DNA from 2 places in the Dyella sp. Tek66A03 genome. Region 1 is predicted to be linked to the other one. Evidence: predicted binding sites of a transcription regulator. Region 1 holds the regulator's gene; the other holds the start of a gene.

Evidence for each region. Region 1 encodes FliA, which starts transcription of late flagellar genes. Its sites were predicted from a motif close to TAAAGTTTNNCNNNCNNNGGCCGATAA; they were not measured.
Region 2: the regulator FliA is predicted to act here: its motif matches at 6,468-6,494, upstream of ACT01B_RS06640 (HDOD domain-containing protein).

What each region holds. Positions count from the first base shown of each region.
Region 1 covers NZ_CP199584.1:3,700,401-3,708,455, forward strand. The annotation lists gene ACT01B_RS16585 (chemotaxis protein CheW) at 506-982, opposite strand; gene motD (flagellar motor protein MotD) at 1,035-2,147, opposite strand; gene ACT01B_RS16595 (flagellar motor protein) at 2,144-2,884, opposite strand; gene ACT01B_RS16600 (chemotaxis protein CheA) at 2,886-4,871, opposite strand; gene ACT01B_RS16605 (protein phosphatase CheZ) at 4,874-5,515, opposite strand; gene cheY (chemotaxis response regulator CheY) at 5,512-5,919, opposite strand; gene ACT01B_RS16615 (RNA polymerase sigma factor FliA) at 5,986-6,720, opposite strand; gene ACT01B_RS16620 (MinD/ParA family ATP-binding protein) at 6,722-7,663, opposite strand; gene flhF (flagellar biosynthesis protein FlhF) at 7,660-8,055, opposite strand, start outside.
Region 2 covers NZ_CP199584.1:1,462,728-1,470,782, forward strand. The annotation lists gene ACT01B_RS06610 (creatininase family protein) at 1-482, shown strand, start outside; gene ACT01B_RS06615 (YVTN family beta-propeller repeat protein) at 535-1,710, shown strand; gene ACT01B_RS06620 (nuclear transport factor 2 family protein) at 1,713-2,075, shown strand; gene ACT01B_RS06625 (hypothetical protein) at 2,489-3,265, shown strand; gene ACT01B_RS06630 (class I SAM-dependent methyltransferase) at 3,406-4,236, opposite strand; gene ACT01B_RS06635 (LLM class flavin-dependent oxidoreductase) at 4,364-5,362, shown strand; gene ACT01B_RS06640 (HDOD domain-containing protein) at 5,399-6,427, opposite strand; gene ACT01B_RS06645 (TIGR03862 family flavoprotein) at 6,535-7,776, opposite strand; gene ACT01B_RS06650 (YaeQ family protein) at 7,847-8,055, opposite strand, start outside.

The DNA.
Region 1 (8,055 bases):
AGGAGCGCACCCTGTGCGCGATCACGGCGTCACCGCTGCGTAGGCTTATCGCGCACAGGGTGCGCTCCTACAGAAGAAAAGAAACACACCGGGCGCAGTGTGGTCTTGCTTTGGCTTTGCTCTGCGGCTCGTCGGGCCCCTATGGCGCGGCGGGTGGGTGGAGGAAAAGCCCGCAGGGTGGCTTGCAGGGATGCAAGCCAGTTTGTCGTCAGGGCAGGATGCCCTGTCGACAAACCTCCGTAACCCACCCGCGCACCTGGAGGGCGTAGCCCGGAAGGCGCGCCATCGGGGTGGCCTCTCTTTTGGTTACTTTTCTCTGGCCAAACAGAGAAAAGTGACTCGGGCCGCGGCAGCGGCTCGAAAGCCCGCGGCAGGCGAGCCCGGTCACGGCGGCATCACATCAGAGCGAAAGACACTAGATCACTAGCATCGCTGGGATGATGACCAGCTGGATCGAAATCATCAGATGCCGACGAGGACAACTTGCAAAAAGTCCGGCCGGAATTTACGCCGCCTCACTCTCCAGCGGCAACCGGCAAAACCTCCGCACATCGAGCAGCGCGACGAACCCACCCTGCCACGGCAACACGCCATGGACCGGATCATCCTCGCGCTCCGCGCGACCCGGCGGCGGTGGAGCAATCTGTGCCGCGTCCAACGCCACCAAGTCACCCACCGCATCAACACGCACCCCCACCAGATGACCGCCGTAAGCCAGCATCACCAGCCTAACGTCGGCATCGTTCCCTGGCTCCGCCTCGGGTAGGTCGAGACGACGACGGCCGTCGAGTACGGGCACGATGCGTCCGCGCAGGTGACGGATGCCGAGCAGATCGGATGCCGCACCCGGTACCGGGGTCAGTTCGCCATCCCGGATCACTTCGCTGACCTGCGCCAGTGGCGTTGCATAAAGCTGTTCGCCGAGGCGGAACGAAAGTCCGCGCTGGCTGGCGTCAATGGCGTAGGTATCAACGGCGGTCAAGACTGCGACTCCTCAAAGTGTGCTCGGGCGTTGTAGACGCCTCCCGGGTACGTCACGGACCACGATCCGGCATCACGGAGCGCTGGGCGGTGACGGTCATGGTGCCATTCGCCGGCGCGGATACCGATGTGGGCTCCTCATTGGGGTGACGCGCGGTGCGCGCAGGCCCCGCCAGCATCACCTTGTTCACCGGTAGATCACCGCCCGGCAGTATCTGGACCTTCGGTGCCGGAGCATTCGCTGGCGCGACGGCGACGGGAGCAGCGGCAGGCGCAACCGAGGAGGTCGACGCAGGCACTTCTTCCGCGTCGGCCAACTGCCCCATATGTTCGGCGTCGTTATAGAGGCGCTTGGGTGCATTCTGGTCGCTCAGCACGACCACCAGGACACGGCGGTTGTGGTTGCGGCCATCTTCGGTGGAGTTCGCCACGCTTGGCCGGTATTCACTCCAGCCGACAATACCGAGCCGCGTCGGATCGACGCCACGCTCGGAAAACAGTCTTGCCACGCTTGCAGCACGTGCGGCCGAAAGCTCCCAGTTGGAGGGAAACACCGAGGTATTGATCGGCCGGTCGTCGGTATAGCCTTCGATGCGCACGGGATTGGTGAACGGCTGCAGGATGTCGGCGATATCGTTGAGCACGCCATCGGCAGGAGTCGACAACCTGGCAACCCCGCTGGGAAACAGGATGTCGGTACGAATCTCGATTTCCAGCCAGGTGGTGGTGCGCCGTACGACGACCATCTGCTTGTCGATCAGCGGCTGTAGTGCGCGCTGCACCTGATCGCGGATGCGCTCCAGATTCTGTTCCGAGACGCGCTCCTGGGCTGAACGCAGATCGGCCGCACGTATCGGCACCGGTCGCTTCGGGATGGGTACGGCCAGCGGCGTCGTGGCGGCACCGGGCTGGCCTGGCGGCGCCGCGACGGCGGGATCGACATTGTGCGGCTGCGCGCGCGTCTGCGGCATCGCGGCGATCACGTGACTGGAGCCGTTGAACGCTTCGATGATCGACTCGGACATGACACGGTACTTGCCTTCGTTCACCACCGAGACCGCGTACATCACCACGAAGAACGCGAGCAGCAAGGTCATCAGGTCGGCATAGGGAATCGCCCATGCTTCGTGATTGACGTGATCCTCGTGGCGCCTTTTTCTAGTCACGGCAGATAACCCTGCAGTTTCGCTTCGATCTGGCGCGGATTGGCGCCTTCGGCAATCGACACCAGACCCTCGATCAGGATCTCGCGCATCTGCGTCTGCTTGTGCACCAGTCCCTTCAGGCGCGAAGCCATCGGCAACATCAGCAGGTTGGCCAGCGCCACGCCATAGATGGTGGCCACGAAGGCCGCGGCAATGCCGTGGCCGAGCTTGCTCGGGTCGGCGAGGTTCTGCATCACCGCCATCAGGCCCATCACCGCGCCGATGATGCCCATGGTCGGCGAGTAGATGCCGGCGTTCTCGTAGACCTTGGCGGCCGCCAGGTCGGCGTGCTCGCGCGCATCCACTTCCACCTCCAGCACGCCACGAATTGCATCCGGCTCACTGCCATCGACCAGCAGCTGCAAGCCCTTGCGTATGAAGGTGTCGTCCTCCGATTCGATCTGCGGTTCCAGGCCGAGCAGGCCCTGGCGACGCGAGATCTCGCTCCAGCCCACGATGCGGCTGATCAGATCGGACGGCTGATGTTTCGGCGGCTTGTACACCATCGAAAACATCTTCATCGCCTGCTTCAGCGCCTTGCCTTGGTTCTGCACCAGCAATGCGGCGATGGTGCCGAGGAACACGATGACGAACGCGGCCGGGTTCCACAGCGCTCCAACGTTGGAGCCCTTGAGGATGGTGCCGACGATAATGACCACGAAGGCCAGGATGGTTCCGATGAGACTTACCAGGTCCATGTCAGGCGATCACTTGCAGGGAGGGAAGGAGTTGGCCATCGCCACTGGCGAGGCCGGCGAGATCCATGACCAGGGCGAGGCGGCCGTCACCCGTCACCGTGGCACCGGCCACGGCGGGCACGCCTGCAAACAGGGGGCCGAGCGGTTTCACCATGACGTCTTCGCGCCCGAGCACTTCGTGCACCAGGCAACCGAGGCGCAGATGGCCGATATGCAGCACGACCACGTGCCGGCCGGAAGGACCTTCGACGCCGACCCAGCCGGCGAGATCCGCCAGCGCGAGGGCGCGACCGCGATGCGCAGCGACGATGCGACCGTCGAGTCGCTGATCCTGTCCTGGCGACAATTCGAATACTTCTTCGATATTACTCAGCGGCAACGCCAACAGACGTCCGCCGACGCGCACCATCAGCACGCGCTGGATCGCCAAGGTCAGCGGCACGGCCAGTTCCAGCGTGCTGCCGCGACCCAGTTGCGAGCGCACTTTCAGCGTGCCGCCGAGTTCGGCCACGCGCGTCTTCACCACGTCCATGCCGACGCCACGGCCGGAAATGTCGGACACCGTGGCGGCGGTACTGAAGCCGGGGCGGAAGATCAGTTCATAGCATTCGTTCTCGCTGAGGCGCGCGGCCTGGGCCTCGTCGATCACGCCCTTCTCCACCGCCTTGCGGCGCAGGATCTCGGGATTCATCCCGCGGCCGTCGTCGGCCACCGAGATGACGATGCGCTCACCGCGCTGGCTCGCCGAAAGCGTGACGTGTCCCTTGCGAGGCTTGCCCGCGCGCTCGCGCTCCTCGGGCATTTCAAGCCCGTGGTCGAGCGCGTTGCGAATAAGGTGGACAAGCGGATCGGCCAGCGATTCGACCAGGCTGCGATCGAGATCGGTGCTCTCGCCTTCCTGTATCAGTTCGACTTCCTTGCCGAGCTGGCGCGCGAGATCGCGCACGATGCGTGGGAAGCGCTGGAACAGGCGTCCCACCGGCTGCATGCGCATGCCGAGCACGGCGTTCTGCAAGGCATCGGCAACGCGATCGAGTTCGCTGGCCGCAAGTGCGAGCGTTTCATCGCCGTTACGTGCGGCAAGGCTAAGCAAGCGGTTGCGCACGAGCACCAGCTCGCCGGCCCGGTGCACCAGTGCATCGAGGCGTGCGGTGTCCACGCGCACCGTCGTTTCGGCAGCCGGCGCGGGGCTGCGCGCAGCGGGCGCCGCACTCGGCGCCCCAGCAACAACGGCGGCCGCTGCCGGGCTTGCCGCGACGGCGCCGGGTGCGGAACCCTTGCCATGCAGGTTGTCCAGCAGCGCCTCGAACTCATCGTCCGAGATCGCGCCCGAGGCCATCGCGCTAGAGGGCGCTGGGAAAGCCGCGGGCGCCGCGCTCGGCGCGCCGCCCTTGCCGTGCAGATTGTCCAGCAACGCCTCGAATTCGTCGTCGCTGATGCTGCCATTCGTCGTCGGCTCGGGCGCCTCGTCGAGCCCGGGCGCACCGCCCGAGCCGTAGAGGCTGTCCAGCAAGGCTTCGAATTCCGAATCGTCGATGGTGCCATCGCCAGGCGGAGCTGCCATTCGCGCAGCGGCCGGCCTGGGCGCCGGTGCCTGCGCAACCGCACGGGCCGGCGTCAGACGCATCAGCAAGCTCGGCGGCGGCATGGCCGACGCAGTGCCACCGGCCAACGCCGCCAGCATGTCGTTCAGCAGATCGAGCGCTTCCAGCAGTGCGTCCATGCGTTCGGCGTCGATCAACAGCCGACCGCCGCGCGCCACGTTGAGCAGATCCTCGGCGTGATGGCACAGCTGCACCATCGGCTCGAGGGCGAGGAAGCCTGCGCCCCCCTTCACCGTATGGAACGCGCGGAACACCGCATTTAGCAGCTCGGCATCGCGCGGCGCGGCTTCCAGCCCTATCAGCTGTTCGCCCAGGCGCTGCACCAGCTCCCCGGCTTCCACCAGGAAAGTGTCGCGCAACTCGGTGTCCAGCTCGGGAGTCATGCTCAGAATCCAAACTCGCTGAGCAGACGATCCGCCTCGTCCTGGCTGGTCACCTTGACCGGACCCACGGCGGCTTCGCCATTGGCCAGTGCGCCGGTGAGGCTTACCAGTTCCAGCAGCGACGACTCCACGCTACCGATGAAGTTCACCACTTTCTTGATGCGCTGGCCGGAAAGGTCCTGCCAGGACTGCGCCACCACGAACTCGGCCATGCCATCGCGACAGGCGGTGGAGAAGTCCTTGGCTTCCAGGGCTAGCACATGGGCGACGTCGCTGGGCGGCGTGCCATCAATCACGGCACTGGCGTTCGCGGCCAGCGATTCGGCCTTCGGGCGCATACGCTCGGCAAAATCGAGCGTGCGGTGCGCGGCCTGCGAACTCATCTCCAGCACGTCTTCCAGATGCTGGCGCGCATCGGCCACGCTGCCCGGCACGCCCTCCTGCGCGAGGTCGCCGCCGAGGCGGCGCACGGCGTCGTGCAAGTCGCGGGCAAGCAGGCCCAGCGCACGGAACACGCGCTGCTCACGCTCTCGCACCAGCACGTCCAGCGCCTGCTCGAATGCCGCGCCGTCGGCGCTGTTGAGCAGGTCGTGCAATTCCGGCGGCAGCGTTTCGCCGGCCATCAGGGATACCTGTGCGTTCATGCGGTGGCTCCGCTGGCGGCGAGCCGCTCGAAGATCTTGCTGAGTTTTTCCTGCAGCGTTGCCGCGGTGAAGGGCTTGACGATGTAGCCGTTCACGCCAGCCTGGGCAGCAGAGATGATCTGGTCGCGATTGTTCTCCGCCGTGACCATCAGCACCGGCATGCCCTTCAAGGCGGGCTCGGCGCGGATCGCGCGCAGCAGGTCGATGCCCGTCATATTGGGCATGTTCCAGTCGGTCACCACCATATCGAAAGAGGTGCTGCGCAACATGGTGAGCGCGTTTTCCCCATCGTCGGCTTCCTGGATCAGCGTATTGCTGAAGCCCAGTTCCACCAGCAGGTTGCGAACGATGCGCCGCATGGTGGAAAAGTCGTCCACCACCAGGATCTTCATATTCTTGTCCAAACCACTTTCTCCGCTTGCACCGTGCGGTCCGGTGCGCCAAGCCTCAGGGAATGTCGGGGGTACCGCTCAACCGTTTTCGCGCCACCCAGTCATGCGCGCTCGCAAGCGCACGATGGCCTGGCCGTGGATCTGACAGACCCGCGACTCGGTGACGCCGAGTACTGCGCCGATTTCTTTGAGGTTTAATTCCTCTTCGTAATACAGCGACATCACCAACTGCTCCCGTTCCGGCAGGCTGCCAATCGCGTCGATCAGCGACCGGCGCATGCCATCGTGCTCGACGCTGTCCTGCGGACTCAGGCTGTCCGCATCGGCCACGTCGAACGCTGCACCGCCATCACCGTCGTCCGGCACGGAGAGGCTGAGCAACCGTGCACTCGCCGCGTCGGCCAGCACCTGGTGGTACTCCTCGGCACCGATACCCAGTCGCCGCATGACCTCGGCGTCCTCGGCATCCGCGCCGGTTTCAATCTCGATCTGGCGTACCACTTCGGCCATCTCGCGCACCTTGCGGTGCACCGATCGAGGGGTCCAATCGGTACGTCGCAGTTCGTCGAGCATGGCGCCACGAATGCGGATACCCGCAAACGTCTCGAAGCTGGCGTTACGCCCGGTGGTGAAATTTCGCGCAGCCTCCAGCAGCCCGATCATGCCGGCCTGGATCAGGTCGCTCACGTCCACACTCGGCGGCAATCGACCCATCAGGTGATAGGCGATCCTTCGCACCAGCGGCGCGTGCAGGCGAACCAGTTCGTCGGCGCTCTGCTTTTGCAGTTGCAGATATTCGGAAGCCACGCTCATCTCACCACCCCGTCGCTGCTGCGGCCTGCCTGCTGAAGAAGGCGATACGGTCCAGCCCCAGTCGCTCGGGTTCACCCCATGTATCGACCGCACCCGCCAATTGCTTGAATGCCTGTCCCGACCGGCTGGAAGGCCACAGGTCCACCACCGAACTCTGTCGACGAATGGCCTGCTTGAGCCGTTCGTCATGCGGGACCATGCCCATGAATTCCAGCGTCACATCGAGGAAGCGATCGGTGACGCGCGCCAGCTTCTGGTGCAACTGGCGCGCTTCGCCGGCGTTGCGCACCATATTGGCCACCATGCGGAAGCGGCGCACGCCGAATTCACGACTGAGCACCTTGAGCATGGCGTAGGCATCGGTCAGCGAAGCGGGCTCATCGCAAACCACCAGCACGACGTCGTCGGCTGCGGCGGCGAACATCGCCACGTTGTCGGAAAGCCCCGCAGCGGTATCCACCAGCAGGTAGTCCGGCGGCGCGACCAGATCATCGAACGCGCGGATCACCGCCGCATGCTCGCTATTATTGAGCTGGGCCAGGCGTCGTGCACCCGAACCGGCGGGCACGACCTTGAGACCGCGCGGTCCGGTGATCAGCAAATCCTCAATACCGCAGCTGCCGTCGAGCAGGTGACCGATATGCCGCGTCGGCGTAAGACCCAGCAACACGTCGACATTGGCCAGCCCCATGTCCGCGTCGAGCAGAATCACCTCATGCCCGGCCACGGCCAGCGCCATGCCCAGGTTGACGGATACGGTGGTTTTGCCCACACCGCCCTTGCCGCCCGCGACCGCGATCGCACGACAACGGCGACCCGGGGCGGGACGCGCCAGACCGAAGGCCTGGTCGCGGGATGCAGGCGGCTTGGCCTGTCGCTCGGTCAACGCGCGCAACATGCTTTCCAGGCCGATCGCCTGATTCATTGCGAGAATGCTGTTCATGCGCTAGCCACCGCCATGCCAAATCGTTCAGCCATGACCTCGTCGTCGGAGGCCAAAACACCATTGCCCTTGAGCACCTGCGCTGCGCGGCACACCAGCGCGCGCGCATCGGCGGCGGCGATGTCTTCGGGCACACGCTGGCCGTCAGTGATGTAGTCGATCGGCAGCCGATGACGGATGACCACCGACAGCGCGCCGCCGAGGCTGGGCGCTTCGTCGAGCTTGGTCAGGATGCAGGCATGCGGCTTCAGCGGGAGATAGGAGCGCACGGCTTCGTCCAGCGACGGCGCCTGGGCATTCGCCGCCAGCACCAGGCAGGCGCGCAGGTCACCCGCATTGCTCAGCACATCCAACTGTTGGGCAAGACGCGGATCGCCACCCGCCACACCGGC
Region 2 (8,055 bases), 2.2 Mb from region 1:
GCACCATCACGATCTCCGATGCAGCCTTCGAGCAGATGCTGGAGTCCGCGGCACAAAGTTTTGCCGCACACGGTTTCCGCAACATCGTGTTCCTCGGTGACCATGGCGGCTACAAGAAGGATCTCGAACAGGTCGCCGCCCATCTGAACAAGGCCTGGTCCGGCTCCAAGGTACGCGCCATCGTGCCAGCGGAATACTACGAATCATCATCCGACGGCTACGCGGAGATGCTGCGCCAGCGCGGTTTTCGTGATGACGAAATCGGCACCCACGCGGGTCTGGCGGATACCTCGCTGCAACTGGCCGTCGCGCCGCAAATGGTCCGGCTGGACCGCCTCCAGCACGGCCCCAAGCTGGGCCCGGCCGATGGCGTGTATGGCGGCGATCCGCGCAAGGCCTCGGCTGAGCTCGGTCAGATCGGCATCGATGCTATTGTGTTACATACCGTCGACGCGCTCCGAAAAGACACCCAGGGCCGCTGATTCCCTTGCGGGAACGACACCCGAATTCCCCTAACTCATACGTTGTTTGCCCATGGCCATCGCTAACTCACTGCGCTCATCCCGTCTGTTCCGCCTGTCATCGTTTGCGCTTGCCGCAGCATGCGTGGGCGGCACTGCCCTGGCGGCATCGTCCGTCACCACCGTTCCCGGCATGCCGCCGGTGATCAATCCCGCCAATATGTACAGCGAGGCAGGGCTCGATCACCTGAGCCCCGCCGTGGCGAAGGACCCGGCGCGGATCTATGTGCCGAACCTGCGCTCGAACGACGTCTATGTCATCGATCCGACCACGTACAAGGTCGTCGACAAGTTCAAGGTCGGTCGCAGCCCCCAGCACGTGGTGCCGTCGTGGGATCTGCGCACCTTGTGGGTGACCAATAACGCCGAGCGCGGCACCGATGGCAGCCTCACGCCGATCGACGCCCGCACCGGCAAGCCTGGCGCGAACGTTGCGGTCGACGACCCGTACAACATGTACTTCACGCCGGACGGCAAGGAAGCCATCGTCGTGGTCGAGGCGCATGCGCGCCTGGATTTCCGCGACGCGCACACCATGGCGATGCACGCCAGCCTGCAGGCTCCGGAGTGCAAGGGCATCAACCACGCCGAATTCGCCATCGACGGTACCTACGCGATCTTTACCTGTGAATTCACCGGCAAGCTGACCAAGATCGACCTGGTCAAGCGCCAGGTGGTGGGCTATCTGGACCTGGCCAAGCGTGGCATGCCGCAGGACATCCGCTCGTCGCCCGATGGCAAGACGTTCTATGTGGCCGACATGATGGCCGATGGCGTCTACCTGATCGATAGTGCCAGCTTCAAGCAGGTCGGTTTTATCAAGACGGGCGTGGGCACGCATGGCCTCTATCCGAGCCGTGACGGTTCCAAGCTCTACGTATCCAACCGCGGTTCCAACAAGGTCCATGGCCCGCGCAATGGCAAGGGCAGCGTCTCGGTGATCGACTTCGCCACGCAGAAGGTGGTGGCGAACTGGCCGATTCCCGGTGGCGGCAGCCCGGACATGGGCAACGTCAGTGCGGATGGCAAGACCTTGTGGCTGTCCGGCCGCTTCGACGACGTGGTCTACGCGTTCGATACGACCACGGGCCAGGTCCGCTCCATCAAGGTGGGCCAGGAGCCGCACGGTCTTACCGTGTGGCCGCAGCCGGGTCGTTATTCGCTGGGCCATACCGGCATCATGCGCTGAGCATGCGTGCCGATCCCGCTGCGCTGATCCAGCGGCAGTTGCAGGCTTACAACGACAAGGATGTCGATGTCTGGCTCGCAACCTACGCACCCGACGCCGCGCAGTATGTGCTGCACGGCGAAAGGCTGGCGCAGGGGCATGACGAGTTGCGCCGTCGCATCCTGGTTCGCTTTACCGAGCCGGATCTGCACGCCCGGCTGCTCAGCCGGGTCGTGATGGGGCAGGTGGTGGTGGACCTCGAACAGGTCACCCGCACCTTCCCCGAGGGCAAGGGCAGCATGGAAATGCTGTGCATCTACGAGATCGCCGAGGGCTGCATTGCCAAGGCATCGTTCGCCATGGGCGCGCCGCTACTGCACGATTGATGCTCAGCTGGTGCGCAGTGGCGCGCCAACTGGCTGGGTAGCGGCCGCAACGGCCAGCGGCCTATGCTTTCTGGCCTATTTTCGGTTAAGCCCGACGACGCCCTAATGAGCGCCGCCGCCCGGCAGTTGCTCCAACAAACTGATACGCCATGACGTAGGACGCGTCGCTTCGGCTTGGCCGGGCGTATTGCATCCGTTGTGTTGCCGACCGGGAACGATAAACGTCATGCGCCGTATGTCGCCGTTCGGTGTCGATCCTCTCCCTATGCGTCCATGCGTAGGCGGTTACAGGTCATCGCAAGCAAGTCACTCCTGTTATGAGTTGCCTTCGTCGTGGGCGGTCTTCGCGTCCTGCGGGTGCCGTTGTCAAACCAACCCAAACCATTGGGGGCCCAGGCCCTGAGGGAGATTTCATGAAGAGCACGAAATTTTGGCTGGCGTTAGCGATCGCACTTTCAGGCATGTCGTCCGTGCATGCGCAAGACGCGGGCAAGGCGAACATCATCCGGGTGTACACCGACGTAGTGGCGCCAGCGGATCAGCAAGCCTATGAAGCCGGCACCAAGGCGTTCAACCAGTGCCTGGCCCAACACGGTTTCAAGTTCGGGTGGGATGCCTGGGCGCATGAAACCGGCGATACCTACAGCTATTCGTATACCTCGCAGCCTGTTACCTGGGAAACGTTCGATGCGATGCAGGCCGCGGGAAAGGCATGCGATCAGGCGCTCCGGACCAACGTCAATCCGCATCTGAAGAGCGAGACCAGCGCCTTTGTCGAGGTGATGCCGGACATGGCTCATTTGGCCAAGGGAGCAGGCATTGCAGCGCCTTTCATGCAGGTGACGTACTTCAAGCTCAAGCCGGGCCATGAGGCCTCGGAAACTTTCACCGACGTCGCGAAAAAGATCGCCGCTGCCGCCAACAAGGCGAACTGGCCTGGACACTTCGTGGTCGGCAAGGTGCGCGAAGGTGCCGAAGGCTCGCCGGATTTTATCGTCTTGTGGCCCGCCAAGAATTGGGGGGAAGTAGGCAATGAAACCAATCCGACCTTGTGGAAGATGATGGAAGGCGTCTATGGCAAAGACGATACCGCGGCACTACGCAAGTCGTTGAACGATGTCGTGCAGGAATCGTCTTCGCATGTCGACAGGTACAACGCTGATCTGACTTACAAGCCGGCCAGCAAGTAGGCAAGGGGGAGCGATGCGTTGGCGGCCCACCTTGTGGGCCGCTTTTTTTAAGCGATAGCATTGAACATCGAGTCACGCCACGCCGAGCCACCGCTCGTGCGCCGTCCTTGCTGGCGTCCCGGTTATCGAAGACGCGCAGGCTAACGGCTTGCTGCTGCGTTGCCGGCCAAGGGTTTGACGAAACGCAGCGTCATGCGGTCGGATTCACCGATGATTTTCATTTTCGCGTGTTCATCCTCGGGGCCGGCCAGGTCCGGCGGCAGGCGATGGATATTGATGTCTTCCGGGTCGGTGGGGTTCGCATTGATTTCCGAGACACCGGAAAGTTGGAAACCGGTCTTGAGCGCCAGCGCGATCAGATAGTCCTCGGGGATGCGGTGCAGCGCGCCCGCAGTCACGCGTGCATCGCCGAACGGTTTGGCGCGGTGTTCGGTCAGTCCGAAGACGCCGCCGGGCTTGAGTACGTCGAACGCGGATTTGAACACCGCTTCCAACGTGTCGGGACTGTTGATCAGCCAGTCATGGGTGTTGCGGAACGTGAGCACCATGTCGGCCGAGTTCGCGGGGCCGAGGCTTACGTGGTCGGGCGGCGCGAAAGGAACCATGCCGGCGATATGTCCGAACACGGCAGGATTGCTCTTGAGCTTGGCAGTGAATTTTTCCGCTTTCGGCGGAGCGGCTTCGATCAGATGGCCGCGCTCATACAGAAACGGCGCGAGTATCTCGGTGTACCAGCCACCACCGGGCGACAGTTCGATCACCGTCATGTCCGGGCGAATACCGAAGAATTGCAAGGTTTCGACCGGGTGCCGGTAGGTGTCGCGCGCCTTGTTCGGTGCCGAACGCCATGCACCGTCAACCGCCTTCTGCAGCAGGACGGTGGTGTCGTCGGTGGAGGCGGCGCTGGCCGCGACGGGGAGCAGCAGGATAACGGCAAGCAGGGCAAGCGCTTTGCAGGTTCGGCGGAGCATGGTGCGACCCTCCCGACGATGGTGCGCAAAGACTACGCCTAAATGAGCCGTGCGGCAGGCTGGGAGGCAGGGGTGGCATTTGCGACGGGTGTCCCCACATCGGTGACTTCCTTGCCGAGGACGCAGCATGATTCCCTTTTCTGTACTCGATCTGGCGCCGGTCACGGAGGGCAGCAGCGCGACCCAGGCATTTGCCCATACGCTGGATCTGGCCCGGCGCGCCGAGCGCCTTGGCTATACGCGCTACTGGCTGGCCGAACACCACAACATGCCCGGCATCGCCAGTGCGGCGACGGCGGTCTTGATCGGCTATGTGGCGGGCGGCACGTCGACCATACGGGTGGGGGCGGGCGGCATCATGTTGCCGAACCATGCGCCACTGCAGGTAGCCGAGCAGTTCGGCACCCTGGCGTCGTTGTATCCGGGCCGCATCGACCTGGGTCTGGGGCGCGCGCCGGGTACCGACCACGCGACCGCGAGGGCATTGCGGCGTTATTTCGACAGCGCGGATGCGTTCCCCGCCGACGTCCAGGAGTTGCTCGCCTATTTCGAGCAGGCCACGCCGGACCAACCCGTGCGTGCGGTGCCGGGAGCCGGCGTCGATGTGCCGGTGTGGTTGCTGGGATCGAGCCTGTTCAGCGCGCGCCTATCTGCGGCCATGGGGCTGCCGTTTGCGTTCGCCTCGCACTTTGCGCCGGATGCGATGGATGAAGCGCTGGCGCTGTATCGCCGCGACTTCCGGCCGTCAGTGCGGCTGCATGCGCCCCACGCCATGCTGGGCATCAACGTGGTCGCCGCGGCCAGCGATGCCGAAGCGCGGCGCCTGTTCACCACCCAACAGCAGAGCTTTATCAATCTTCGTCGTGGACGGCCCGGGCTGATTCCGCCGCCCATCGACGATATCGAGAATTACTGGACGCCCACCGAGAAATTCGGGGTGGAACGTGCGCTTGCCTGCGCCGTGATTGGCGATGCGGCGACGGTGAAGCAGGGAATCGAAGCCTTTGTGGCGCGGCACCAGCCCGACGAATTGATGGTCACCGCCAACGTGTTCGAGCACGAAGCGCGTTGCCGTTCGTTCGAGATCGTGGCGCAGGTCAGGGCGAGCATCGCGGCCGCTGGCTGAGACGGTGGGATGGGCTCCGTGCCATGCGCGGGCCGGTCACTGGGTAGCGAAATTCTTGCGCAGATCCTGCTGGCACCGCGCCAGCAGCATGGACGGAAACTGGGTAATCGAGCCGTCGGTGTAGTCCGCTTCGGCGTCCACTAGTCGATGTTCGGCAAGCAGCTGGTGCATGGCCAGTCGCTGCGCCGCGTGCAGCACGCGACTCATCGGCAGGGTCATGGCGTTTCGGGCGGCGTCGGCATGTTCGATCAGGGCGTCCAGTACCGGCGGCGGCAGGTCCCAATGGTGGCCGACCTGCACGGTGAGCTGGGTGGCGACCTGGGCACATCCGGCGATGAAGGCCGGCGAGCTAGTCGACAGCGTGACACCGAGATCCTTTTCCAGCAGGCGGGCCACGGCACCCAGGCCGCTATAGCCGACCAGGCCGGCGAGATAGGCCTCGAAGGGATCGCATTGCCCCTTGCTGAGAAACACGGCGGCATGCGCGCAGCGTTCAGCGTGGTCCCATAGGCGCTGGCCCACCAGTTGTCCGCTGGCGCCCGCGCTGGCCATCAGGATGGGCTTCATCACATAAGACGTCACCACGTGGCGCAGGCCGATCTGGCCGAGCAGTACCACGGCGTGCTGCAGACTGCCGACCGGGTGCGCGGTGCGGTAAGCGATGCTGCCGGTGACCCGCATGACTTCGCCCACCAGGACCGGGTCGCGCCGGATCAGGTTGGCGAGCTGGGCGCCATTGAGGTTGTCGCTCTTCATGGCGCGCATCAGCTGGGGCAGCACCGTGGGCATGCGCGGCAGGGTACGCACGTCGAAGCGGCCACCGTCGCAGAACTCTTTCAGGCGCTGCAGCAAGGCCTGCTCCCTGGCGGGTGCGGCGCTGTCTCCCACGAGCGGCGGCAGGTTCAGGATGAAGCGATGGAAGTGTTCCTCGACCTCGTCGCCTGACACCGTGCCATGGGAGGCCTCGATGGCGTTTGGCGCGTTGCGCTCGAACGCCGTCTGACGCGGCGCCGGTGTTGCCGGCGCGCGCGTGGGTGCGAAGAGTCGCCACCAGTTGCCCATCATCTTGCTTACCGCTCCCCTTGCACGCCTTCGCGTCGCTTATGTATCGGCACCCGGCCTGAAAGATGTAGCGCGAATTTCCGGGCTTGCGACGCCTAGCTCAGTGATCGTCAACAGGCTCCAAGCCAGGCGGCAGCGCTCTTGCCGGCAAGGTGGCCGCTGGCGAAGCAGGCGGTGAGCAGGTAGCCGCCGGTGGGCGCCTCCCAGTCGAGCATTTCGCCGGCGCAGAACACGCCGGGCAGGGCCGTGAGCATCAGTTGGTCGTCCAAGGCCTCCAGCCGGACCCCGCCGGCACTGCTGATCGCTTCGGCGATGGGGCGAGCCCGCGTCAGCGTGAGCGGCAGGCGCTTGATGGTACGTGCCAGCACCTCGGTGTCGTAGAACTGTTCCCGGCTCAGCACCTCGTGCAGCAGGGCCGCCTTCACACCGGTCAGGCCGGTCTGACGGCGCAGGTGGTCGCTCATCGAGTGACTGCCGCGGGGCTTGGCGAGATCGCGCCGCAAGCGTTCGAGAGGGCGGTCGGGGGCCAGGTCCAGCGCTAGGGTGGTCCCGCCATGCGCGGCAATGGCATCGCGCAACGGACCGGAGAACGCGTAGATCAGGCTGCCCTCGATGCCGGTGGCGGTCATCACGCATTCGCCCTGGCGCGTGTGTTCGACGCTCTTGGCGTCGCGAAAGTAGATCGCCACAGGCTTGAGCGGTGCGCCTGCGAAGCGGCTGGCCAGGTGTTCGCTCCAGCCGATATCGAAGCCGCAGTTGGACGGCACCAGCGGAGCCACCGCCGCGCCGCGCGCGGCCAGCCACGGTTGCCATGCTCCGTCGGAACCCAGCTGCGGCCAGCTGCCGCCACCCAGGGCCAGCACCACGGCGCCGGCCTGCATGCTGCGTTCGCCGTCCGGGGTGGCCATGCGCAGGGCGCCATCGTCGGTCCAGCCCAGCCAGCGCTGATGCACGTGGAAGCGCACGCCGCGCTCGCGCAGGCGATGAACCCAGCCACGCAGCAAGGGCGCGGCTTTCAGATCGCTGGGAAAGACCCTGCCGGAGCTGCCGACGAAGGTCTCGACACCCAGGCCGCGCGCCCAAGCACGCAGTGCATCGGCATCAAAATGCTCCAGCCAGGCACCCACCTGTTGCGCTCGTGCGCCGTAGCGCTGCACAAAGGCGGGCTTGGCTTCGCCATGCGTGAGGTTCATGCCGCCCTTGCCGGCGATCAGGAACTTCCGGCCGACCGAGCCCTTCGCCTCGTAGACATCCACCTCCACGCCGGCCGCGCGCGCGGTTTCCGCGGCCATCAGGCCGGCCGGACCGCCGCCAATGATGATCAGGCCGGGTAGGGATGACGATGCAGGCATGAGCGGGCTTCGCGACAAGGGGGAAGACGATACGGCGACGCTACCCGGCTGACCAGCCGGGCCGACAGGCTCAGTTGGCCGGGGCCATGCGCGTCTGCGGCTGCACGGCGGCGCCGGTGCCGGCGGCATCGCCCATCAGCTGCAGCTCGCCGTCCTGGATCAGGCATTGCAGGCGCAGCGTGCGTTCGGCCATGGCGGTCAGCGTGGCCACCGTATCGGCAGGCACGTCCAGCACGGTGAGATTGCGGTGACGGGCCAGCGCGCTGGCGTTCTTCTCCC